2 regions of the Microbispora sp. NPDC046973 genome follow, and region 1 is predicted to be linked to the other one. Evidence: riboswitches for the same ligand, from Rfam matches in the RefSeq annotation. Region 1 holds a riboswitch; the other holds the start of a gene.

What was found. A riboswitch is a leader RNA that binds a small molecule or an ion and turns the genes downstream of it on or off. The one in region 1 is predicted to bind thiamine pyrophosphate.
Region 2: linked by a shared signal. The riboswitch ahead of ABZ860_RS00390 (cytosine permease) and the one ahead of thiO (glycine oxidase ThiO) in region 1 are both predicted to bind thiamine pyrophosphate.

The regions. Positions count from the first base shown of each region.
Region 1 covers NZ_JBEYWQ010000002.1:351,828-359,152, forward strand. The annotation lists gene ABZ860_RS05675 (polyprenyl synthetase family protein) at 1-448, shown strand, start outside; gene thiE (thiamine phosphate synthase) at 482-1,126, opposite strand; gene ABZ860_RS05685 (Rv2175c family DNA-binding protein) at 1,164-1,538, opposite strand; gene ABZ860_RS05690 (FAD-dependent oxidoreductase) at 1,582-2,760, opposite strand; gene ABZ860_RS05695 (dihydrofolate reductase family protein) at 2,884-3,423, opposite strand; TPP riboswitch at 3,534-3,644, shown strand; gene thiO (glycine oxidase ThiO) at 3,633-4,793, shown strand; gene thiS (sulfur carrier protein ThiS) at 4,790-4,990, shown strand; gene ABZ860_RS05710 (thiazole synthase) at 4,993-5,757, shown strand; gene pknB (Stk1 family PASTA domain-containing Ser/Thr kinase) at 6,030-7,325, shown strand, end outside.
Region 2 covers NZ_JBEYWQ010000001.1:77,311-84,635, forward strand. The annotation lists gene ABZ860_RS00370 (GPP34 family phosphoprotein) at 1-555, opposite strand, end outside; gene ABZ860_RS00375 (TenA family protein) at 599-1,204, shown strand; gene ABZ860_RS00380 (Fpg/Nei family DNA glycosylase) at 1,227-2,105, shown strand; gene ABZ860_RS00385 (rhodanese-like domain-containing protein) at 2,263-2,586, shown strand; TPP riboswitch at 2,642-2,758, shown strand; gene ABZ860_RS00390 (cytosine permease) at 2,749-4,089, shown strand; gene ABZ860_RS00395 (BTAD domain-containing putative transcriptional regulator) at 4,208-7,325, shown strand, end outside.

The DNA.
Region 1 (7,325 bases):
GCGGCTCGGGCTCGTCCTCGCCGCCCGGGCCCGGCACGCGTGGATCGACCGGCTCTGCGTGCAGTACGGCCAGCAGGTGGGCATCGCCTTCCAGCTCCGCGACGACATCCTCGGCGTGTTCGGCGACCCGGCCGAGACCGGCAAGCCCGCCGGGGACGACCTTCGCGAGGGCAAGCGGACCGTCCTGATCGCCCGCGCGCTCGCCTCGGCCACCCCCGCCCAGACGTCGGTCGTAGGGGCCCTGCTCGGCGACCCCGAGCTGGACGCCGAGGGGGTCGGGCGGCTGCGCACGGTGATCGAGGAGACCGGCGCGCTGGCCGCGTGCGAGGGCATGATCAAGCGCTACCTCGACGACGCGCTGCACGCCCTCGACCAGGCGCCGATCGAGGAGGAGGCCCGCACGGCACTGGCCGCCCTGGCCGTGGCGGCCACGTCCCGCCGCACCTGACGCGACGCGATGGGCCCGGCGGAAGCCTTCCGCTCAGAGCGGGACGGCGGACAGCCGGGCCTTGAGCGCGGCGGCCGCGGCGCCCGGATCGTCGGCCTCGGTGATCGCCCGGACGACCACGGCGCGGCGCACGCCGTGCGCCATCACCTCGTCGAGGTTGCCCAGGTCGATGCCCCCGATGCCGAACCACGGCCGGTCGGCGCCCAGGCGCGCGGCGTGCTCGAGCAGCGCGGGGCCGGGCGCCGGGCGGCCGGGCTTGGTGGGTGTGGGCCAGATCGGCCCGCAGCAGAAGTAGTCCACGCCCGGCTCCACGGCCGCGGCCGACGCCTCGGCCGCCGAGTGCGTGGACCTGCCGATGAGGACATCGGGACCGAGGATCTCCCGGGCCACCGGGACCGGAAGGTCGTCCTGGCCGAGGTGCAGGATGTCGGGCCGGGCGGCGTAGGCCACGTCCGCCCGGTCGTTGACCGCCAGCAGCGCCCCGTGCCTGTCGCAGGCCGCGCGGAAGACCTCGAGCAGATCCAGCTCCTCGCGCGCCTCCAGGCCCTTCTCCCTGAGCTGGACGATGTCCACGCCGCCGGACAGGACCGCGTCGAGGAACTTCTCCAGGTCGCCGCGGTCCCTCCTGCCGTCGGTGCAGAGGTAGAGCCTGGCCTGCGCGAGGCGCTGTCGCCGGATGTCGTTCACCCGACCACAATGCCATGCGGCGGCGAGGTCAGAAGCCCAGGGCCTGGGCCCTGCGCTTGACCTCGGTGTGCCGGCCCTTCACGATCGCGTCGATCGGGGACCCTGGCAGCGAGTCGTCCGGGGTGAACAGCCACCGGATCGACTCCACCTCGTCGTACCCGGCGTCGGACAGGACGGTGAGCGTGCCGGGCAGGCCCTTGAGCACCTCGCCGTCCGCGATGAACACCGCCGGGATCTGCGGCTCGCCGCCGCCCCGCCGGACGCCGACGAGCTTCTTGTCCTTGAGGAGTTGCTTGGCGCGGCCGATGTTGAGTCCCAGCTTCTTGGCGGCTTCCGAGAGGGGGAGCCATTCCCCTACGAGCTGGTCGGTCTCCCGGTCGATCTGCGCAACAGTAAGCGTCACGGGTCCACCATTACCACAGCGGAGCTGCCAGGAAACACCTCGATTAGGCCATAATGCAGTCGCGGAGCGGCACGGCCGAATCGGCCACCCGCAGGGGGTCGAGCCGCTGACCGCCCTCGATGATCTTGCGGCCCTGCACCACGTCGCGCGGCCTGTCGACGGTGAGCACCGCGGCGAGGCGGTCGTCCGCCGTCAGCCAGCACACCGCCCACTTCGCGTCCCTGCGCGGGTCGCCGCGCAGCACCATGCGGTCGCCGGCCTCCCGGTGACCCGCGAACTGCACCATGTGACCGAACTGCTCCGACCAGAAGTACGGCACGGGGTCGTAGACCGCCTCCTCGCCCAGCAGGGTGGCGGCGGCCGTGTCGGGAGCCTGGAGCGCGGTGTCCCAGTGCTCGACCCGCAGCCGGGCGCCGAACCTGCGCGACCACCAGCTCGCGCAGTCGCCCACCGCCACGACGTTGGGCAGCGACGTGCGCAGGTGCTCGTCGACCACCACCCCGTCGTCGACCCGGACCGCCGACCCCTTCAGCCAGTCGACCGCCGGGCGCACCCCGACGCCGGTGACGATCACATCGGCCGGCACCCGGGCGCCGGACATGAGCGTGAGGCCGTCGGGGTCCACGGTGCCGACCAACGCCCCGAGGCGCAGCTCGACGCCCGCCCGCGCGTACCAGTCGGTGGTGTGGCTGCCCACTTCGGGCCCGAGCGCCACGGCGAGCGGGGTCTCCCCCGCCTCCACCACGGTCACCGCGCAACCGGCCCTGGCCGCCGCGGTGGCGACCTCGGCGCCGATCCAGCCGGCCCCGACGACGGCCACGCGGGCGCCGGGGACCAGCCGCTCGCGCAGCGCGAGCGCGTCCTCGATCGTGCGCAGCACGTGCTGACGGCCCTCGCCGCGCAGGCGGATCGGCGTGGCGCCGGTGGCGATGACCAGGCCGTCGTACTCCAGCTCGCCCTCGGTCGTCTCCAGCACGCCCTCGCGCAGGCCCTTGGCCGCCGTGCCGAGGCACAGCCGTACGTCGAGGGCGTCGAGGTCGGAGTCGACCACGGTCGAGTCGGTCTCTCCGAGCAGCACCGCCTTCGACAGCGGCGGCCGGTCATAGGGGCGATGGTGTTCCTCGCCGATGAGCGTGATGCGTCCGGTGAACCCACGGAACCTCAACGCCTCGATGCTTCGCACGCCGGCCAGGCCGGCACCCACCACCACGACGTGATCCACAGCTTGACCATAGATTGTCAACGGGGGCCCTGGCCAACGGGCCCCCCATAACGAGTTGGGCAATTGCCGCGCACTTCCGCGGGGGCCCACGTTGTGAACCCCGCCGCGTCTCGTCCGGCGTTCTCACCGGAGCACGCGCAGCCGGATGTTCGTCGCGTGCGGCACGTGCGTGAGGCCGATCCGTTCGAGCCGGACCCGGGCGCCGCCGGGGCGGGACAACAGCCGGACGCCGTCGCCGAGCATGACCGGAGCCACGCACACGAGGATCTCGTCGATCAGGCCCGCGTCGAGGCACTGCGCGGCGACGTCGGCGCCGAGCACGTTGACGTACCTGTCCCCGGCGGCCGACGTGGCCGCCGCGACGGCCGCGCCGAGGTCGGTCACGAAGGTCACGCCGGGTACCGGCGCGGCCGGGACGTCGTGGGTGAGCACGAACTGCGGCCCGCTCCACGTGCCGCCGAACGCGCCCTCCTGCGGGGTGCCGCGATGCGGGTCGTCGCCGCGGAAGGTGCGGTTGCCCACGAGCAGCGCGCCGATCTCGCCGACGAGCCCGTCCACGGCCGGATTGGGTCCGAGGTGCTCGGTCAGCCAGGACATGTCGCCGCCCGGCCCGGCGATGAAGCCGTCCAGGGACATGGTGGCCGAATACAACATGGTGGCCATGAGGCACCTCCGTCGGGTCGGTGAACGCTCGTCCTCGTGTGACGGCGGACGGCCCCCGTCATCATCGGTCCGGCGATCGGCCGTTGTGAGCGGCGTACTACCCTTGTGTGCGTAAGACGCGCGGGAGCCCGGCGGACCGGGCTGAGAGGAGAGCGTGAGGCTCTCGACCGCCCCGACCTGATCCGGGTAATGCCGGCGAAGGGAGCGCTGTGTCCCGCACACCGCCATCCGGCGCCCAGTCCGGCGTGCAGTCCGGCGCACAGGCCGGCTACGACGTCGTGATCGTGGGCGGCGGGGTGGAGGGCCTGGCCGCGGCCTGGCGCACGGCGCGGCGGGGCCTGTCGGTGGCGGTGGTCGACCCCGCGCCCGGAGGCGGCGCCACCCACGCGTCGGCGGGGATGCTCGCACCGGTCAGCGAGGTGACCTACACGGAGGAGCCGCTGCTGCGGCTCGGCCTCGCGTCGCTGGCGGCCTGGCCGGCGTTCCGGGCGGAGCTGGAGGACGAGACCGGCGCCGACCTCGACTACCGCACCGAGGGCACGCTGGAGGTCGCCCGCGGCGCGGACGACATGGCCGTCCTCGACGACCTCGCGGCCTTCGAGCAGACGCTCGGCCTGCGGGTCGAGCGGCTCACCGGGCGCGAGTGCCGCTCCTTCGAGCCGATGCTCTCCCCCTCCGTACGCGGTGGGCTGCTGGCCCGCGACGACGCGTGGGTCAATCCCCGCAGGGTCGTGCGCGCCCTCCTCACGGCGTTCGAGAAGGCGGGCGGCACACTGGTGACCGAGCGCGTCGCCGGGATCGACTCCCGCGGGCCCGGCGCTCCGTGCGTGCGGCTGGAGTCGGGCGCCGCCGTCGCGGCCGGCCAGGTCGTCGTGGCGGCCGGGTCGTGGTCGGCGTCCCTGCTGCCCGGCCTGCCGGTACGCCCGGTCAAGGGCGAGATCCTCCGGCTGCGCGGGCCCCGGGGCTTCCTCACCCGGTGCGTCAGGGGGCTGGTGCACGGTTCCCCCGCCTACCTGGTCCCCCGGAGCGACGGAGAGATCACCCTGGGCGCGACGACGCAGGAGATGGGGTACGACGCACGGGTCACCGCCGGAGGCGTGTACGAGCTGCTGCGCGACGCCCGCGAACTGGTGCCCGGCATCACCGAGCTCGAACTGGCCGAGACGACGGCCGGCTTCCGCCCGGGCACGCCCGACAACCTGCCGCTCATCGGCCCCGCCGGGCCGCCCGGCGTGCTCGCGGCGACCGGGCACGGACGCAACGGGGTGCTGCTGTCCCCGATCACCGCCGACGCCGTCGCCGCGTTCCTCACCGGCGACGAGGTGCCCCCGGTCGCCAGGTTCTGCGATCCAGGGAGATTCAGCCAATGAAAGTCACGATCAACGGAGGCGCGGCCGAACTGCCGGACGGCGCCACGGTCGGCGACGCCGTACGGACCCTCACGCCCCTCACGTCCGGGGTCGCGGTGGCGGTGAACGGCGAGGTGGTGAGCCGGAGCGCCTGGGACTCCACGCCGGTCGCCGACGGCGACGGCGTCGAGGTGCTCACGGCCGTGCAGGGAGGGTGAGCATGACCGACGACGTCTTCGTGCTGGGCGGGGAGAAGTTCACCTCGCGGCTCATCATGGGCACCGGCGGCGCACCGTCTCTGGAGGTGCTGGACCAGGCGCTGGAGGCGTCCGGCACCGAGCTGACGACGGTCGCGATGCGCAGGCTCGACCCGGAGTCACGCGGCTCGGTGCTCGACGTGCTGCGCGCCCGCGGCATCAAGGTGCTGCCGAACACGGCGGGCTGCTTCACCGCGGGGGAGGCGGTGCTGACCGCCCGCCTGGCCCGCGAGGCGCTGGAGACCGACTGGGTCAAACTGGAGGTCATCGCGGACGAGCGGACCCTGCTGCCCGACCCGATCGAGACCTTCGACGCCGCCGAGCGGCTGGTCGCCGACGGTTTCGTGGTGCTGCCGTACATCGGCGACGACCCGGCGCTGGCCCGCAGGCTCCAGGACGCCGGGTGCGCCGCGGTGATGCCGCTCGGCGCCCCGATCGGCTCCGGTCTGGGCATCCGCAACCCGCACAGCATCGAGCTCATCGTCGAGGCCGCCACGGTGCCGGTGATCCTCGACGCCGGCGTCGGCACGGCGAGCGACGCCGCGCTGGCGATGGAGCTGGGCTGCGACGCCGTGCTGCTGGCGAGCGCCGTGACCCGGGCGCACCGGCCCGGACTGATGGCCGCGGCCATGCGGCAGGCGGTCACGGCCGGGCGGCTGGCCCGCCTGGCCGGGCGCATCCCCCGCCGCCGCTACGCCGAGGCGTCCTCCCCCGCCCGCCTGTCCTGAGTCCGCCACCGCCGCGGCCGGCCGTGCTCCCCGCCCCGTTCCCCTCGCCCGCCACCGCCGCGGCCGGCCCTCCTCCCCTCGCCCGCCCTCCCCTGGCCCGCCCGTCCCGAGACGTCTGCGCGGGCGAGCGGGGAGGCGCGCGATTCCCCGTCTGGTAAGCCCGGCTTTCGCAATCGGCACGGCTTTTCGGACGGCGCGGGAGGCTGCCGAATAGGTCTCGGTTTAGGATTCGGGAACACGCCGGGCGGCAAATCACCCGTAAACTCTGGCGAGTGGACACGACGCTAACCGACCCGCTCGTGGGGCAGTTGCTCGACGGGCGCTACCGCGTCGAGTCCCGGATCGCCCGGGGTGGCATGGCCTCCGTCTACCTGGCTCTGGACGTCCGGCTCGACCGCACGGTCGCCGTCAAGGTGATGCACCGCTCGCTGGCCGAGGACCCGCAGTTCGTGCGGCGGTTCATCGGCGAGGCCAAGTCGGTGGCCAGCCTCTCGCACCCCAACATCGTGCAGGTCTTCGACCAGGGCACCGACGGGGCGCACGTCTACCTGTCGATGGAGTACGTCCCCGGGCGGACGCTGCGCGACGTCCTTCGCAGGCGCGGCCGCCTCCCGGCCCGCGAGGCCCTGGAGATGGTCATCCCGGTGCTCGCCGCCCTCGGCGCGGCCCACCAGGCCGGGCTCATCCACCGCGACGTCAAGCCCGAGAACGTGCTGCTCGCCGACGACGGCCGGGTGAAGGTCGTGGACTTCGGCCTGGCCCGCGCGATCGAGGCGACCAACCAGACCAAGACCGGCATGATGATCGGCACGATCGGCTACATGTCGCCCGAGCAGGTCACGACCGGCACGGCCGACGCCCGCAGCGACGTGTACGCCGCCGGGATCATGCTGTTCGAGCTGCTCACCGGGCGGCAGCCGTACGCGGGCGAGACGCCGATGTCGATCGCCTACCGGCACGTGCACGAGACCGTCCCCGCGCCGTCCTCGATCGTGCCCGACATGCCGCCGCCGATCGACGCGCTCGTCGCCGCGGCCACCGACAAGGACCCCGCCGCGCGCCCGGCGGACGCGACCGCCATGCTCGTCGCCGCCGTCGAGATCCACCGTACGCTGCCGAAGACCGGGCACACCGGCGCGCACGCCGCCCCCCACGGGGCCTTCGACACCGGCGCCCACAGCGGCGTACGGACGGGCGCGCACCGCACCGTCCCGCCGGCCGGCGGGGCCTCGTCGTTCGGCACCGCGCAGCACGCGCTCGCGGAGCCCGGGTCGCCGCTCGGCCACACGATGATCCAGCCGCGCTCGGAACTGCTGACCGGCCCGGCCGAGAGCGAGCGGCGCCGGGGACGCAGGATCAGGCCCGTCTGGTTCGTGGCCGCGCTGGCCCTCGTCATGCTGGCGGGCGTCGCCTTCACCGGCTGGTGGTTCTCCCAGGGCCGCTACACGAAGGTCCCCGACCTGGTGAACAAGCCCGTCACGGTCGCCAGGCAGGTGGCGCAGCAGGCCGGTTTCGAGGTCCGGGTGGGCGAGGCGCGGTTCGACGACAAGGTGCCGAAGGGCGTCGTC
Region 2 (7,325 bases), on a different contig from region 1:
CCACTGGCCCTCGGCGATCTCCTTGATCCGGCCCTTCGGCGCGTCGGGGAACGCCTTGCGGTCGAGCTTGGCGGCGTGCATGACCGCGATCAGGACCGCCGTCCGCTCGTCCGGCTCGGCTCCGGCCAGCACGTTCAGGACGCGCTCCCGCACGCCCTGCTCGTGGCTCGGGTCGAGCTCCGGATAGCGCGTGGTGGGGAAGATTCCCAAGATCTTGCCCATCTGCTCGCTCAGCACGCCCCGGGCGGCGAGGCGGGTCAGCAGCCGCTTGCGCACCCTGCCCGCGCGGAGTTTGCCCACCCACCAGTCGGCCTTGCGCGGCCCGCGCTCCTCGGCGATGCGGGTGAGCGTCGCGTCCAGCTCCTCCTCGCCCACCGGGGTGGGATCGACGGGCACGACCTTCGCGCCGTCGAGGTCCACCCGGCGGCGTACGGCCAGCTCCGCGAGCAGGGCCCCGGCCAGGGCGCAGTCGAGCTCCACCGAGCCGATGATCGGCTTGCCGGTGTCCTCCCGGTAGGCCAGCAGCAGCACTTCCTCGGCGATCGTCAGCGTCACGGAGACGAGCCTAACTCGCGGGTTACGGCCACAATGAGCCCTTATGGGAATCTCTACGGACCTGCACGCCATCGGGCGGCCGATGCTGGACGCCCAGCTCGCGCACCCGACCGTACGCGGCATCGCGGCGGGCGACCTGCCCGAGGCGGTCTTCCGGTCGTGGCTGGAGCAGGACTACCTGTTCCTGCTCGACTACGTCCGGGTGTTCTCGCGGCTGGCCTGGCAGGCTCCGGACGCCCACCTCGGCGACCTGGTCGACCTGGCGCACGCGACGTGGCACGACGAGCTCGACCTGCACCGGTCGCTGGCGGCCGGCTTCGGCGCCGACCTCGACGGCGCGGTGAAGGGGCCGGCCTGCGCGGCGTACACCTCGTTCCTGCTGGAGTCGGCGGCGGACTACGGCGAGGGGCTGGCGGCTCTCTACCCCTGCATGTGGGGCTACTCGACGCTCGGCCGGATCCTGGCCGCCGACCCGCCCGCCGAGCCGCGCTATCGGGCCTGGGTGGACACCTACGCCGACCCCGGGTTCGCCGCGCTCGCCGCGCGCATCGCCGTGATGATCGACGAGGCGGCTCCGGACCCGGCGCGTGCCCGGGAGCTGTTCGTCCGGGGCATGGAGCACGAGCTCGCGTTCTGGGACGTCCCCTGACCGGCGGAGCTAGTGTGAGGGCATGCCGGAGCTGCCCGAGGTCGAGGCGCTCGCCGAGTTCCTCCGCGAGCACGCCGTCGGCCATGCCGTCATCGGGGTCGACGTAACCGCCTTCCAGGCGCTCAAGACCGTCGACCCTCCCGTCACCGCGCTCGCCGGGCTGCTCGTCACCGGCGTGGCGCGGCACGGCAAGTTCCTCGACGTCGACTGCGACGGCCTGCACTTCGTCACTCATCTGGCCCGCGGCGGCTGGCTGCGCTGGCGTGACGACCTCACCGGGGCGAAACCGGTGCGGCCGGGCAAGGGCCCGCTCGCGGTCCGGGTGAGGCTGTCGCCGGGCGAGGACGGCCGCGCCCCCGGGTTCGAGCTGACCGAGGCGGGCACGCAGAAGCGCCTGGCCGTCTACGTGGTGCGCGATCCGGAGGACGTTCCCGGCATCGCCGGGCTCGGGCCCGACCCGCTGGCCGAGGACTTCACGCCGGACCTGCTCAAGACGATCGTGGGCGGGAGCCGCGCGCAGATCAAGGGCCTGCTGCGGGACCAGAAGGTGATCGCGGGCATCGGCAACGCCTACTCCGACGAGGTGCTGCACGTCGCGAAGATGTCCCCCTTCAAGATCGCCGGAACGCTGACGGACGGCCAGGTCGCCGACCTGCACGACGCGATCGTGAGCACGCTGCGGGACGCGGTCGGGCGGGCCAGGGGGCTGGCCGCCAAGGACCTCAAGTCGGAGAAGAAGTCGGGTCTGCGCGTGCACGGCCGTACGGGCGAGGCGTGCGAGGTGTGCGGCGACACGATCAGGGAGGTGTCGTTCGCCGACTCCTCGTTGCAGTACTGCCCGACCTGCCAGACCGGCGGCAAGCCGCTGGCCGACCGCCGGCTGTCCCGCCTGCTGAAGTAGGCCCGCGAAGGAGCACCCCGTGGAGCTCGCCGGCCGGCGCCGCGCGTCGAGCGCGTCGAGCGCGTCGAGATCGGCGACGAACCGGGCCGCGGACCACCGTGGGTCACAGCTCGCCGCATGGGCCCGGGCATCGGCGGTGTGCCGTCAGAATGGGCGCATGACATTGCCGGAAATCGCCCCCGAGGCACTGCCCGAGGACGCGTACCTGCTGGACGTCCGCGAGAACGAGGAGTGGGTGGCCGGCCACGCTCCCGGCGCCGTCCACATCCCGCTCGGCGAACTGCAGGTGCGGGTCGACGAGGTGCCGCACGACCGGCCGGTGTACGTGGTCTGCCGGGTCGGCGGCCGGTCGGCGCACGCCGCGATGTGGCTCAACCACATCGGCAGGGACGCCGTGAACGTGGACGGCGGCATGCGCTCCTGGGCCGCCGCGGGGCGTCCGATGGTGAGCGAGACCGGTGAGGCGCCCTACGTGGCGTAGGGACCGGGGCGGCGTAGGAAAACGGTCAAAGAAGTGTCATAATCCCAAAGACATCATCAATACCCGCGGGAGCTCGGGCGTGACCGGGCTGAGAGGGCGGATCCACATCGTGCCGCCGACCGCATGAACCTGTCCGGATAATGCCGGCGTAGGGAGCGTGTGATGACTTCTGCCGTCGTCGACGACGCGCACGCGGAGGTTCCGCTCACTCTTGACGAGGAGGCTCCGAGGACCCTGGGCGTGCTCGACCAGGGCGCCTTCTGGGCCAACCTCGGCGTCAGCCTCCTCGGCTTCTCGGGGGCGCTGTTCCTGCTCGACCCGCTGGGCGGCAAGCCGCTGACCTTCACCGCGGCGGTGCTCGCCGCCGTCGTCGGCAGCCTGCTCGGGACGGCGATGGTCGGCCTGGCCGCGATCCCCGGCGTACGCACCGGGCGGCCCGCGATGGTGCTGCTGCGCGGCCTGTTCGGGGCCCGCCTCTCGTACATCCCGACCGTGCTGAACATCGTGCAGATGCTCGGCTGGGGTGCCTTCGAGCTGTGGGTCATCGCCAACGGCGCGCAGGCGCTGTTCGGCACGGCGGTGCCGTACGCGGTGTGGGCGGTCGCGGCGGGCGCGCTGACGATCGCGCTGACGATCCGGCCGCTCGGCGCGCTGCGGCTGCTGCGGCGGTACGTCACGGCGGGCGTGGTGATCGCGATGATCTGGCTGTCGGTCGCCCTGTTCCGGCAGGGGCCGTCCGTGGGGGGCGGCTCCTGGGACGCCTTCGCCCCCGCCGTCGACTACGTCATCGCGCTGTCGGTGTCGTGGGTGCCGATGGCCGCGGACTACGCCAGGCACTCGCGGTCGAGCGGCGCGGCGTTCACCGGCGTGGTCGTCGGATACACGATCGCCCAGGTGGCCTGCCTGGCCCTCGGCATCGCCGCGCTCGCCCTGGTCGGCAACGACGGCGACAAGGTGTGGGACCCGTTCGTGGCCGCCCCTCTCGGAGTCGTGTTCTTCGGCATCCTGGTGCTGCGCGAGGCCGACCAGTCGTTCGCGAACGTCTACTCGACGACCGTGTCGATCCAGAACCTCGCGCCGCGCTGGGACCGCCGGGCGATCTCGGTCGTGATCGGCCTGCTCACGACCCTGATCGCGCTGTTCGCCGACGTGAACTCCTACGGCGCGTTCCTGAGCGTGATCGGGGCCGTGTTCGTGCCGATGTTCGCCGTGCTCGTGGTGGACTACTTCCTGCTCGGCGGGGCCGCCCGGTGGAACACGGCCGAGGACGCCCCCTCCCGCTGGCTCATGATCGTGCCGTGGATCCTCGGGTTCGCGGCGTACTGGATCGTGACCTCCACCCCGACCGTCGGCTGGTGGGACGGGATCTGGACCGAGGTCCGCCTCGCCCTCGGGTTCGTCCACCAGCCCTGGATGAACGCGGCGCTCGCCGCGTTCCTCGTCGCCGGGCTGGCGACCGTGGCGCTGTCTCTCCCGGCCCGCCGCCTGCGGGAGCGCCGTTAGAGGCGCGCGGCTCCTCCCTCCGGCCGGTCTCTCACCCATAGGCAAGTGAGTTGCAAGACGACGCCTCGAGACTGCCGCCCAGGGAAGGCCCGCGCCGGCCTTCACCGGCAGGGAGGCCGTGGGGGCAGTGGAATTCCGGGTTCTGGGTCCTTTCGAAGTCCGGGACGGCGAGGCGCCGGTCGGCGTCGGAGGCCCGCGGCAACGGGCCGTCCTGGCCCGGTTGGTGCTCGCCGCGGGCGCGGTCGTCTCGACGGACACGTTGATCGAGGACCTCTATCGCGGCACGCCGCCGGCGACCGCACTCGAGTCGATCCACGTCTACGTCTCGAACCTGCGTCGTGTGATCGAACCGCAGCGGGCGCCGCGCACCCCTCCCCGGCTCCTCGTCGCGAAACGCCCCGGGTATCTGCTCGCCACCTCGGACGTCGACGCGCTGCGGTTCGGCAAGCTCGTCGCCGACGCGGAGCGCCGGCCGCCCGCCCGGGCGCTCGCGCTGCTCGACGAGGCGCTCGGGCTCTGGCGCGGCCTGCCGTACGCCGACTTCGCGGGCGAGCTGTGGGCCGCCACCGAGGTGAGCCGCCTCCACGAGCTGCGGCTGGTCGCCGTCGAGCGCCGCGCACAGGCACGGCTCGACCTGGGCCGGCCCGAGGCGGTGATCCAGGACCTGGAGGCGGAGGCCGGGGAGCATCCGCTGCGCGAACGGCTGTGGTGGCTGCTGGCCCTCGCGTACTATCGGGCCGGTCGCCAGGCGGACGCGCTGGCCACCTTGCGGCGTGCCAGGAGCCTCATCGCCGATCAGCTCGGGCTCGATCCGGGCCCGCAGCTGCGGGCGTTGGAGAAGGACATCCTCCGCCAGGCCCCGTCTCTCACCGCCCCGTCTCCCACCGGTCCGCATTCCCCCACCTCCTGCGAGCCGGCCGTACCCGCGTCCGCCCGGCCGGCTCCCGGGGAGGCGCGCTCGCCGCACGGGCGTGACCGGCAGCTCGCGGAGATGGAGGCGATGCTCGGCGGCGGGGTGAGCACGATCGCGGTGACGGGGGAACCGGGCATCGGCAAGACCTGGCTGCTGAAGGCGTTCAGGGACCGGTGCGCGGAGAGGGGACACCTGACCCTCTGGGGTGGCTGCCACGATCTCGACAGCGCACTGCCGCTGCGGCCGTGGATCCGGGTTCTGCGCTCGCTGGAGCGCGTTCATCCGGCTCCCGACCCCGGGGCCCTGGCCGGGCTGCTCGGCGAGGAGGCCCCGCAGGAACCACCACAGAGGCCGGCGCGGGAGTCGGCACAGGGATCGGCACAGGGGTCGGCACAGGGCGCGCGTCAGCGGCGTCATCAGGCCGTCGCCGACTGGCTCTGCGCCGCCGCCCGGGACCGGCCGATCGTGGTCGTCCTGGACGACCTCCAGTGGGCCGACTCGGCGACCCTGGGGCTGCTGCGCGACGTGACGGCGCTCGCCGGCGAGGCGGCGGAGGATGTCCCGCTCACGCTGGTGACCGCGTTTCGGGACACCGCCCGGGCCGGACCGCTCGATGACCTGCTCGCCAGGTTCGCCCGATACAACCTGCTCCGCGTCCGGCTCGGGGGCCTCGAAACCCCGGCCATCCGGGCCATCGCCGTGACCGCGGGCGCGGAGGTCGACGAGCGGACCGTCCACCTGCTGGCCCGGCGCACCGGCGGCAACCCGTTCTTCGTCCGCGAGACGGCCCGGCTGCTCGCGCAGGGCCGCCCGCTGGAGACGGTGCCCGACGCCGTCGCCGGCCTGATCCGCCAGCGGCTGGCGGCGCTGGATCCGCGGGTCGCCGAGGTGCTCGAGATCGCCGCGGTGATCGGCAGGGACTTCGATCCCGGCGTCGTGGGCGAGGCGTGGGCGGCGCCCGTGTACGACCTGCTGGACCAGGCCGTGCGGACCGGCCTGGTCGTCGTCGCCGGGCGCCGGACGGGTTTCGCCCACGACCTGGTGCGGGAGACCCTCCTGCGGGAGATCCCGCCGCTGCGCAGGGCCGTCATCCACCGGCAGGTGATGAACGCGCTGGTCGACCGGCCCGGCGCCGACGTCGCCGTCATCGCCCACCACGCGATCCACGCCGGGCCCGTGGCGTACGCGGAGGCGGCGCACTGGGCCGCCGCGATGGCCGAGCAGTCGGGTCTCCGCCTGGCCTACGAGGAGGCGGCCACCTGGTGGGGCCGTGCGGTCGAGGCGCACGGGGCCGCGGCCGGCGACCCGGCCGACCACGTCGAGCTGCTGCTGCGGCAGGCCCGCGCCCTGCTGGACGCCGGCGACGCCCTGGCCGCCAGAGGCGTGCGGGCGCGGGCGATACGGGCGGCCGACCGGGTGGCGGGTCCCGACGGGCCCGTGCTGCGCGCCCGGGCGCTCACCGCGCTGGACGCGCCCTCGATCTGGAACCTGCGCAACCCGTACGAGGAGGTCGAACTCCAGCTCGTGCACCGGTTCGAGCGCGCGCTGGACGCCGTGCCCGAGACCGCCGGCCCCGAGCGGGTGCGGCTGCTCGGCGGTCTGGCCCAGGAGCTGTACGACGGGTCCGACGACCCGCGCTGCCACCTCTACTCGGCGCAGGCGGTCGAGACGGCCCGCGGGCTCGGCGATCCGCACCTGCTGATGCGTGCGCTGAACGCCCGCTATCTGTCGATCCCCAGCTCGATCTACACCGAGGAGGCGCGGGAGATCGCCGGGGAACTCGAAGACCTGGGCCACAAGACCCGGACCCCCGAGTTCGAGCTGCTCGCGCAGATGATGTGGACCTACCGCCGCATGGAGGTGTTCGACATCGCGGGAGCGGACGAGGCGGCCGCCCGGTGCGACGCCATGCTGGCCCGCATGCCGCTGCCCTGGCCGCGCTTCCAGCACACGATGTGGCGGGCGGGGCGGCTCACGCTCTGCGGACGCCATGACGACGCCGAGGCCCTCTACGCCGACCTCGACCGGCAGGCCGGACGCATCGGCATGTGGTACGCGGGATCCGTCGTGTCCCTGGGTCGCATCCTCCTCGCCTACGACAAAGGGACGATGGGCGAGGCGGAGCCCCTGATCGGCTCGATCGCCGGCGCCAGCCCTTGTGCCGACCAGGCGCTCCGCGTGCTCCTGCGGGGTGAGCGAGGCGGCAGGGAAGAGGCGCGCGAGCCGGCCGCCGGCGGGTGGCGGCAGGCGCCGCGCGACTGGTCGTGGCTGACCCTGACCTGTCTTCAGGGGGCCGCGCAGGCGGCGGTCGGCGACGTCCACG